Regions from separate parts of the Thermoanaerobacter uzonensis DSM 18761 genome, predicted to be linked through region 1. Evidence: riboswitches for the same ligand, from Rfam matches in the RefSeq annotation. Region 1 holds a riboswitch; each other region holds the start of a gene.
The links. A riboswitch is a leader RNA that binds a small molecule or an ion and turns the genes downstream of it on or off. The one in region 1 is predicted to bind thiamine pyrophosphate.
Positions count from the first base shown of each region.

Region 2: another riboswitch for thiamine pyrophosphate. It lies ahead of thiT (energy-coupled thiamine transporter ThiT); the one in region 1 lies ahead of thiC (phosphomethylpyrimidine synthase ThiC).
Region 3: another riboswitch for thiamine pyrophosphate. It lies ahead of thiD (bifunctional hydroxymethylpyrimidine kinase/phosphomethylpyrimidine kinase); the one in region 1 lies ahead of thiC (phosphomethylpyrimidine synthase ThiC).

Region 1 covers NZ_FQUR01000009.1:149,174-152,456, forward strand. The annotation lists gene BUB32_RS05325 (homoserine dehydrogenase) at 1-771, opposite strand, end outside; SAM riboswitch class I at 839-949, opposite strand; TPP riboswitch at 1,138-1,245, shown strand; gene thiC (phosphomethylpyrimidine synthase ThiC) at 1,291-2,589, shown strand; gene rd (rubredoxin) at 2,666-2,824, shown strand; gene BUB32_RS05340 (universal stress protein) at 2,942-3,283, shown strand, end outside.
Region 2 covers NZ_FQUR01000011.1:91,364-94,646, reverse strand. The annotation lists gene BUB32_RS07245 (phosphatase PAP2 family protein) at 1-257, opposite strand, end outside; gene thiT (energy-coupled thiamine transporter ThiT) at 668-1,306, opposite strand; TPP riboswitch at 1,369-1,471, opposite strand; gene BUB32_RS07235 (ABC transporter ATP-binding protein) at 1,594-3,283, opposite strand, start outside.
Region 3 covers NZ_FQUR01000007.1:265,187-268,469, forward strand. The annotation lists gene BUB32_RS03025 (NAD(P)/FAD-dependent oxidoreductase) at 1-614, shown strand, start outside; gene BUB32_RS03030 (GltB/FmdC/FwdC-like GXGXG domain-containing protein) at 614-1,342, shown strand; TPP riboswitch at 1,408-1,510, shown strand; gene thiD (bifunctional hydroxymethylpyrimidine kinase/phosphomethylpyrimidine kinase) at 1,569-2,363, shown strand; gene thiE (thiamine phosphate synthase) at 2,367-3,008, shown strand; gene thiM (hydroxyethylthiazole kinase) at 3,005-3,283, shown strand, end outside.

The sequences.
Region 1 (3,283 bases):
GATGCCATCTTTGACTTTTTTGCCCCAGGCAAATAATTTTATTTTATATCCCCACTTATTGATGTAATTTAAATCTTGAGTCGTGATTTCGTCTATTCCTTTTCTGGTTATAGAATTTACTGGCACGTTTATATTGAACACTTTCCTCATTAATATAGCAAGTTTATAAAGGGCATCAAAGCCTTTTACGTCATAATCGGGATTTGCTTCTGCATATCCTAATTGCTGGGCTTCTTTAAGTGCTTCTTTATAACTTCTGCCTTCAGTAGTCATTTTAGTGAGAATATAATTAGTAGTGCCATTTATTATACCGCCTACAAAATCTATTTCATCTGTAATTTTTAATCTATCAATTTGATGCAGTATAGGTATAGCCCCACCTACACTTGCCTCACATTTTAGAAATACTCTATTCTTTTCTGCTATTTCATTTAATTCTTCTCCATGCTTAGCTATCAATTCTTTATTTGCAGTGATTACATGCTTCCCTGAAGCCAAAGCCTCCTTCACATATTCGTAAGCTGGAGAAATGCCTCCTATTGCTTCAATGATTATTTTTATCTCTTTATCTTTCAAAATTTCTTCAGCATTTTGGGTAAGTAGTCCCTCTACTTTCACTTTCCTTGGCTTATTGAGATTTTTCACCAGTATCTTCTTTATCTCAGGATAAACCCCTGTGCTCTCCCTTATATGACCTCCTCTTGAAGTTATCAATTTATATACTCCTGTTCCTACTGTACCAAGTCCTAATAATCCGATTTTTATTTTCATGTCACACCTCCAAATAAATTTTTAGGCCCTCTTCTCAATGAGAAGAGGGCCTAATAATCCGCCACTCCTCTCATCTCTCAGGTTAGACACCCTAACCTGCAGGATTTGGCACCAGACGCATATAAATGCCGGTTGCCGGGTTTCATCGGGCCAGTCCCTCCACCACTCTTGATAAGAGGTTTGTGTGTAATATTTATATTCAATTTTACATGTTGTAATCTATGTTATCACTTTGAAACTGTAAAGTCAAGAACTTTTTTTGTACTCTTTCTTAAATTTTTTCTAAATTTTAATATACGCCGATTTTTTTTAGTGGTATAATAATATTCTAGAATATTTATACCCTATCGATTATAAAAATTTAATATTTGCCACATGGGGTGCCGGCATAAGCGGCTGAGAAAAAGGTGTTGCCTTTTAACCCATTGAACCTGTTAGGTTAGTACCTGCGTAGGGATGTGGTCATCCACCATGGCTATAATCCCCATGGTTTATTTATTTTTTAAGGAGGTTTTTATTATGACACAATTGGAATACGCCCTTTCAGGCATTGTCACAAAAGAGATGAAAACAGTCGCAGAGTATGAAGGAGTAGACGAAGAATTTATTTTAGAAGGAGTTAAAAAAGGAGAAATAGTAATACCATCAAACATTAACCACAAAAACCTCATTCCCAAAGGGATAGGAAGGGGTTTATCGACAAAAATAAATGCCAATATAGGAACCTCTGATGCATACACTGAAATTGACAAAGAAATTGAAAAATTAAATGTTGCTGTAAAAGCTGGAGCAGATGCGGTAATGGATTTAAGCACAGGAGGTGACATTAACCAATCTCGTAGAAAAATACTTGAAAATTCCCCTGTCCCTGTAGGAACTGTCCCCATGTATCAAGCAGCTGTAGAATCTATATCCAAATACGGTAGCATTGTAGCTATGCCTGAAGAATTCATTTTTGAAGTTATAGAAGAACAAGCAAAAGACGGGGTTGATTTTATTACAGTCCACTGTGGTCTAACATTTGAATCATTGAAAAAGCTTAAAGACAACGGCCGAGTGATGGATATAGTAAGCCGCGGTGGCTCCTTTACAATTGCTTGGATGCTCCATAACAACAAAGAAAATCCTTTGTATAAACATTTTGATAGACTCCTTGATATTGCTAAAAAATATGACATAACTCTAAGCTTAGGAGATGGACTGCGTCCAGGTTGTCTTGAAGATGCTACAGACGCAGCACAAATTCAAGAACTTATAATCCTTGGCGAATTGGTAAAGAAATCTCGAGAGGCAGGAGTTCAAGTTATGGTAGAAGGACCTGGGCATGTGCCAATTGACCAAATTGAAGCAAATGTAAAACTTCAAAAACAACTTTGTCACAACGCTCCTTTTTATGTGCTTGGTCCTATTGTGACTGATATAGCTCCTGGTTATGACCACATAACTTCTGCAATCGGAGGAGCAATTGCAGCAGCTTCTGGTGCTGATTTCCTTTGCTATGTTACACCCGCTGAACATCTCGGACTTCCAGACAAAGAAGATGTCAAAGAAGGCGTTATTGCAGCAAAAATAGCTGCCCATGCCGCAGATATCGCAAAAGGCGTAAAAGGTGCTAAAGAAAAAGATTTAACTATGGCTAAAGCCAGAAAAGCCTTAAACTGGAATGAGCAAATAAAGCTTTCTATAGACCCTGATAAAGCTTTTAAATATCGCGTCAATAAAAACATATCTACAGCCAAAACTTGCAGTATGTGCGGAAAATTCTGCGCTATGAAAATTGTCAGTGAGTACCTTGGAACTTCAGCTACGACCTGTTAATATCCTTTTGCCTTCCCCTTGATTTTCTTTACTAATTTCTGCTATAATAAAGGAAAATATCAAGGGGGTATTTTTTATGGAAAAGTGGCAATGCACAGTATGTGGGTACATCTATGATCCAGAAGAAGGAGACCCATCACAAGGAATTGAACCAGGAACTCCTTTTGAAGAATTGCCTGACGATTGGGTTTGTCCTGACTGCGGGGTAGGAAAAGATATGTTTGAAAAAATATGAGAGAGCGATTGCTCTCTTTTTTTATTGATTTTTAATAAGATTCATATTATTATAGTTGTATGAAATCACTATACTCAAACAAAGATATAATTAAACTGTGGAGGGCGTGTAAATTTAATGAGTGAAGGTTTTAGGAGGTTAACTCCTGAAGAAGCTTTAGAAATTATAAAAAAACAACAGCGAGGAAAATTAAAAATATTCTTAGGATATGCTCCTGGTGTTGGAAAAACTTATGCAATGCTCAATGAAGGCAACAGGCGTCTTAAAAGAGGTCAAGATGTAGTAATAGGTTATGTGGAAACTCATGGAAGAAAAGAGACAGAAGCCCAAATAGGAAATTTAGAAATAATCCCTCGAAAAAAAATTGAATACCACGGCATGATATTAGAAGAAATGGATACCGACGCCATAATTGCTCGTAAACCAGAAGTAGTTTTGATAGATGAATTAGCGCATACA
Region 2 (3,283 bases), on a different contig from region 1:
GGTCTTGTATATTTTCTTTTTAAGAGCTGAACAAACAAATGGCTGCTTGTAAGCGCAGTTAAAGCTTCTAAAGCCGAGGCTTTTACATCGTTTTTTCCAAAAAAAATTAAAAATAAACAAGAAAATATTGTAAAAAAAGGACCGCCTATATGAGTTATTTTGGGCATTATTTTGTCCAATATATTACATTTTATCCTTTCGTTTATATAGAAAAAAATGTTTTTGTCTTTGTCAAGAAGCACTCTTTTTATTTGCATCTGCAAAATTTCCCTCCCTACAATTCCTCACGAATGCTTTTTATTGAAATATTTAAGTACAAATTCACACACTTTATTAACAGGATTTTTGTAAACAAATTTTTCTATTCTTTTTTTCATTGCCTTAAGTTTATCAAGGTCTTCAAACAACAATTCTCTTGATTTTAAATTTTATATTCTTTATATATTATCGTACTTTTCAAAAGCTTTTTCAACAGCCTTTGCTACTCTTTTATGGCATATTCCTATTTATCCACGGGCTTTCACATAACCTTTGATTAAATTATCTTATGATAACATTAAAAAAACATTATAAGGAAGTTAATTTTATGTTAAATTTTTTCTTACAAAATATTATACCATTAATTTTAGCTATCCATTGAAAAAAATAAAAAAGGGGAAATACCCCTTTAAGCAATTGCTTTCTTTTTAATTTCCTCGATAGCATTTCTAACTTGTGGAATTAATGAAACTGCAAAACATATTGCCACTTCTACACCTACTATACTTCCGTTAACTAGAAGTGAATAAACTATGGGACTCATTCCTTTTGGCGCATAGCTTGCAAAAAAGAATACTCCGGATAAAAAGTGAGAAAAAAATCGTCCAAATCCACCAACTAAAATTCCCAAACTCAGGTTTTTTCTAAAAAAGCCAGCAAGTCCTAAAGCACCAAAGGCCAACGGATAGTCGAGAAGTACTTGCACCCATTGGACTATAAATGGATCTTGAATAAGTTGTAAAAGTCCATACGCCATTCCTACAATCACACCAGGACCTGGTCCATAATAATAAGCAAAGATAAAAAGCGGCAACATGCTGGCAGGTGTAATAGAACCACCTTGAGGCCAGTGGTAAAATCTTATATAAGACAGCACGAAAGAAATAGCGATTGAAAGTGCTCCGTAGACAAGCATTTTTGTGTCAAATTTGACACTTCTTCGCATCAGATATAAGAGAAAAGCTGCCAATAAAATTGCCAATATAACCGATAACGTCACTGGCTTTATTTTGGCAAAATCAGAAAAAACACTTAAAAGGTAGGACATAAACAAAAACACCTCCATTTTTCAAGGAGGCTATGTTCGCTGAAAAAAATACCGCGAAATGCGGTATTTTTGAGCCGCATTCCCTACGGAGGCATTACCCTCATCAGGTTCCAAGGGTTTGGCATCAATGCCATCTCAGCCGTTAAAGCTCCCCCAGCGGACATAACCACCTATTTTGTTTTCACCTTTAATTTATCATTTTCTGTAATCTGTGTCAAGAATAATTATCAAATGCGGATGGTCAAGCTTTGTAGGTTGCTTATGTTTTGCACACACATCAAATGGTATTAACTTGCCATCTCTTCCTCTTTTTCAAACTGGCTGTTATAGAGGCTTGCATAAAAACCGCCTTTTTTAAGAAGTTCTTCATGGGTACCTTGCTCTACAATATCTCCATGGTTCATAACAAGTATCAAGTCAGCATCCCGTATTGTAGAAAGCCTATGAGCGATTATAAAGCTTGTGCGCCCTTTCATGAGATAATCCATCGCTTTTTGTATTTGTATTTCTGTAAGGGTATCTACAGAGCTTGTAGCCTCATCGAGTATGAGAATTTTTGGATCTTTCAAAATAGCTCTTGCTATAGTTAGTAACTGTTTTTGCCCTTGAGAAATATTTGTGGTCTCTTCATTTAATACCATGTTATAGCCCCCTGGCAATGTCCTTACAAAACTGTCAACATGAGCTGCCTTAGCAGCTTTTATAACTTCCTCATCAGTAGCATCAAGACGACCATATCTGATATTGTCCATAATAGTACCATTGTAAAGCCATGTATCCTGAAGCACCATGCCAAAAAGTGAACGCAAATCCTCCCTCGTAAAATCTCTTATATCATGGCCGTCAATCAAAATAGCTCCTTCATTCACATCGTAAAAGCGCATTAAAAGTTTCACTATAGTGGTTTTTCCAGCACCAGTAGGACCAACAATTGCAACTTTTTGTCCTGCCTTAATAGAAGCTGAAAAGTTATTTATCACCATTTTATCAGGTCTATATCCAAAACGAACATTTCTAAATTCAACATTGCCTTTTATATCTTCAACTTTTACAGGCTGTGGATTATCTGAAACTTCCTCTTCTTCCTCCAAAAACTCAAATACTCTTTCTGCACAGGCAGCAGTTTGTTGCAGTATATTGGAAATATTTGCAATCTGGGCAATAGGCTGTGTAAAAGATCGGATGTACTGTATAAATGCCTGAATATCCCCTACTTCTATTGCATTTTTTATGACCAACCAACTGCCCAAAACTGTAACCGCCACATAACCCAAGTTTCCTATTACATTCATAAGTGGCATCATAATGCCTGTTAAAAACTGTGACTTCCAAGCTGTTCCGTACAAAGTGTTATTTAATACGTCAAACTTTTCAATGCTCTTTTTCTCTCCATTAAAAGCCTTTACTATATTATGGCCTCCATACATTTCCTCTACATGACCATTTACATGCCCTAAATAATCCTGCTGCTCTCTAAAATACCTTTGTGAATGTTTGACAATAAAGGCAATTACCAAAGAAGATAAAGGAATTATCAAAAGCGCTACTAAAGTCATAAGCCAGTTTATGGTAAACATCATAATCAAAACGCCAACTACTGTCGTCACAGAAGTAATTATCTGAGTCAAGCTTTGATTGAGAGTCTGAGTAATTGTATCCACGTCATTTGTAATACGAGACAATATTTCCCCTTGATTTGTACTTTCAAAATATTTCAAAGGCAGGCGGTTAATTTTTTCAGAAATTTCTTTTCTAAACCTATAGGTAACTTTCATCGCAACCCCAGACATTATCCATCCTTGCAAGTATCCAAATAAAGCACTTAAACCATATAAGCCTATGAGAATTAGAATTATCTTTCCTACATATTCAAAGTCTATGCCACTGCCTTGCCCTGTTATTTTATTCATTACACCTTCAAATATTTTGGTTATGGCTTTACTGAGTATTTTAGGACCCGCAATGGAGAAGGAAGCA
Region 3 (3,283 bases), on a different contig from region 1:
TTTTGCTCAAAAATGGGCAGGAATTAGAAGCCGATAATCTTATTATCGCGATAGGTGTTGTGCCAAACGTTGATGTTGTAAAAAACACATCAATTTCTATAAACCGTGGTATTTTAGTAGATAACACTATGAAAACAAGCGTTGAAGATGTATATGCAGCAGGAGATGTAGCCGAAGGTTATGATATGCTTGTTGAGTCAAATAGGGTTGTGCCAATATGGCCAAATGGATACATGCAAGGGGAAATTGCAGGGCTTAACATGATTGGTATAAATAAAAGTTTTAAAGGAATTTTCCCTATGAACTCAATAGGTTATAAAAATACAAATATGATAACAGCTGGTATAACAAATCCACAGCAGCAGGAATTTGAGATTATCTCTAAAATTGATCATAACAGAAAGTATTATAAAAAATTTGTGGTAAAAGAAAATAGGTTAGTAGGATTTATATTAATTAATGATATTGATAGGGCTGGATTATTTACTGGGTTTATAAAAAACGAAACGGATATAACTCCATTTAAGAAGTATCTTTTAAATGATGATTTTGGATTCATATATTTGCCAAAAGAATTAAGAAAGGCAAAAATGCTTGACCTGGAGGTGGTATGATGAAAACCATAAATGCGTCAGGAATCTATTATAGAGACCTTAATGAAATAATTAAAGAGTTAGTTCGTGCTGGTGAAGATATAATTAATTTGAAAAATGTTAATGGTCAACGATATATAGGAGATAATCTATCTGGGACTACCAAAATAAATATCGAAGGTACACCTGGGAATGACATGGCAGCTTTTATGGATGGACTTACAATAGAAGTTTTTGGTAATGGACAGGATGCAATAGGAAATACAATGAACGATGGGAATATTATTATACATGGACATGCAGGTGATGTCGTTGGTTACGGGATGAGGGGTGGATCTATCTATATAAAAGATAATGTTGGTTATAGAGTTGGCATACACATGAAAGAATACAAAGATAAAGTTCCTGTAATAGTTATTGGAGGAAGTGCGGGAGACTTCTTTGGTGAATATATGGCAGGTGGATGCATGATTGTACTGAACTTAAAAAATGATGAAAATATAGTTGGAGAATATTGTGGTACAGGGATGCACGGAGGAGTTATATATTTGAGAGGAGATGTAGAAGACTATAAACTTGGGAAAGAGGTTATTAAGGAAAAGATAGATGACAAAGATTACGCGTTTATCCAAAAGTATGTTGAAAATTTTTGTCAATATTTTGATTATGATTTTCAAAAGATTATGAATCATTCTTTTGTCAAGTTGCATCCGATAGGCAAAAGGCCCTATGGAAATATGTATGCATAAAATTATTTTAATTCTTTTGGATTTGTGGTATAATTAGTTTAGACAATTTAGACAAAACTTAATATGACAAGTGCTAGGGGAGCCATAAATGGCTGAGAGGGGATTTGTTCCCGACCCTTTGAACCTGAACAGGGTAATGCCTGCGCAGGGAAGCACGTTTTACGAAGTTTGTAAAAAGTGCTCACCTGAACAGGTGAGCATAATTTATTATTTTGGAGGTGGTCATATGAAGTTAGTCCTTACTATTGCCGGTTCTGACTCTGGGGGAGGAGCAGGTATACAGGCAGATTTAAAGACTTTTTCAGCACATGGAGTATACGGCATGAGTGTCATTACTTCAATAACAGCGCAAAATACCATGGGGGTTTTAGGGATTGAGGATGTAAGTCCTGATATGGTGTATTTGCAGATGAAGGCAATTTTTGAGGATTTGTATCCCGATGCAGTGAAGATAGGCATGGTATCTAATGAAGACATTATTAAGATGATTGCAAAAGGATTAAAAGATTACAATGTAAAAAATGTTGTGCTGGACCCTGTCATGATTTCAAAGAGTGGAAGCTATTTATTGAAGCCGGAAGCAGTGGAGGCTTTGAAAAAGGAATTGATTTCTTTAAGCCTTGTAGTTACGCCAAATCTTATGGAGGCAGGAGAATTAATTGGAAAAGAAATTAAAAATATATCGGATATGAAGGAAGCGGCTAAGAAAATTCTAGATTTTGGGGCAAAAGCAGTAATTGTAAAAGGTGGACATCTTACAGGAGATGCTTTAGATGTGTTTTACGATGGAAAAGAGTTTTATGAAATTACATCAGAGAGGATTGATACTAAAAACACTCATGGTACAGGCTGTACATTTTCTTCAGCTATAGCTGCCAATATCGCTTTAGGCTATGATTTAGTTGAATCAATAAAAAGAGCGAAAGCATACATTACAGGGGCTATAAAACATTCATTGGCCATAGGGCATGGAGTAGGTCCCACCAACCATTTTTGGAATATAAAAATAAGGGAGGTGTGAGATATGGACTTAACCCTTTATGCTATAACGGATAGGTCTTACATAAAGGATATGGATATTGCTGACGCAGTAGAATTAGCAATAAAAGGCGGTGCAACAGTAATTCAACTGAGGGAAAAAGACATATCAAGTAGGGAATTTTATGAAATTGCTCTTAAAGTTAAAGAAGTGACAAAAAGAAATAAAATTCCTCTCATTATTAACGACAGAGTGGATATAGCTTTGGCGGTGGATGCAGATGGAGTTCACGTTGGACAGGAGGATTTGCCAGCAGATGTTGTAAGGAGAATGATAGGTCCTCATAAAATAGTAGGGGTATCAGCGAGGACAGTGGAAGAAGCTTTAAAAGCACAAAGGGATGGAGCGGATTATTTAGGGGTAGGTGCGGTGTTTAAGACTCCAACAAAGCCGGAAGCGGAAGCCATTGGAATAGAAGGGCTGAAAAAGATAAAAGAGACAGTCATTATTCCCGTAGTTGCAATAGGAGGTATAACGAAGGATAATGCTTATGAAGTCATGTTAAAGTCGGGAGTAGACGGGATATCTTCAGTTTCAGCTGTATTTTATGGGGATATAGAAAACAATACAAGAAAACTTTTGGAGGTTATAGCAAAAGCGATAAACGATAGGAGGAATTTGAAATGAAAAAAGAATTGTTGAAAATTTTAAGAGAGAAAAAGCCTTTAGTTCACCATATTACAAATATAGTTACTGTCAATGATTGTGCGAATATAACACTGGCTATAGGAGCACTGCCAGTCATGGCACATGCCTTGGAAGAAGTAGAAGAAATGGTAAGTGCAGCAGATGTTTTAGTTTTAAATATAGGTACTCTTACAAATGAACAAGTAGAAGCGATGATAAAGGCAGGGAAGGCTGCAAATAGACTTAAAGTACCAGTTATATTAGACCCTGTTGGA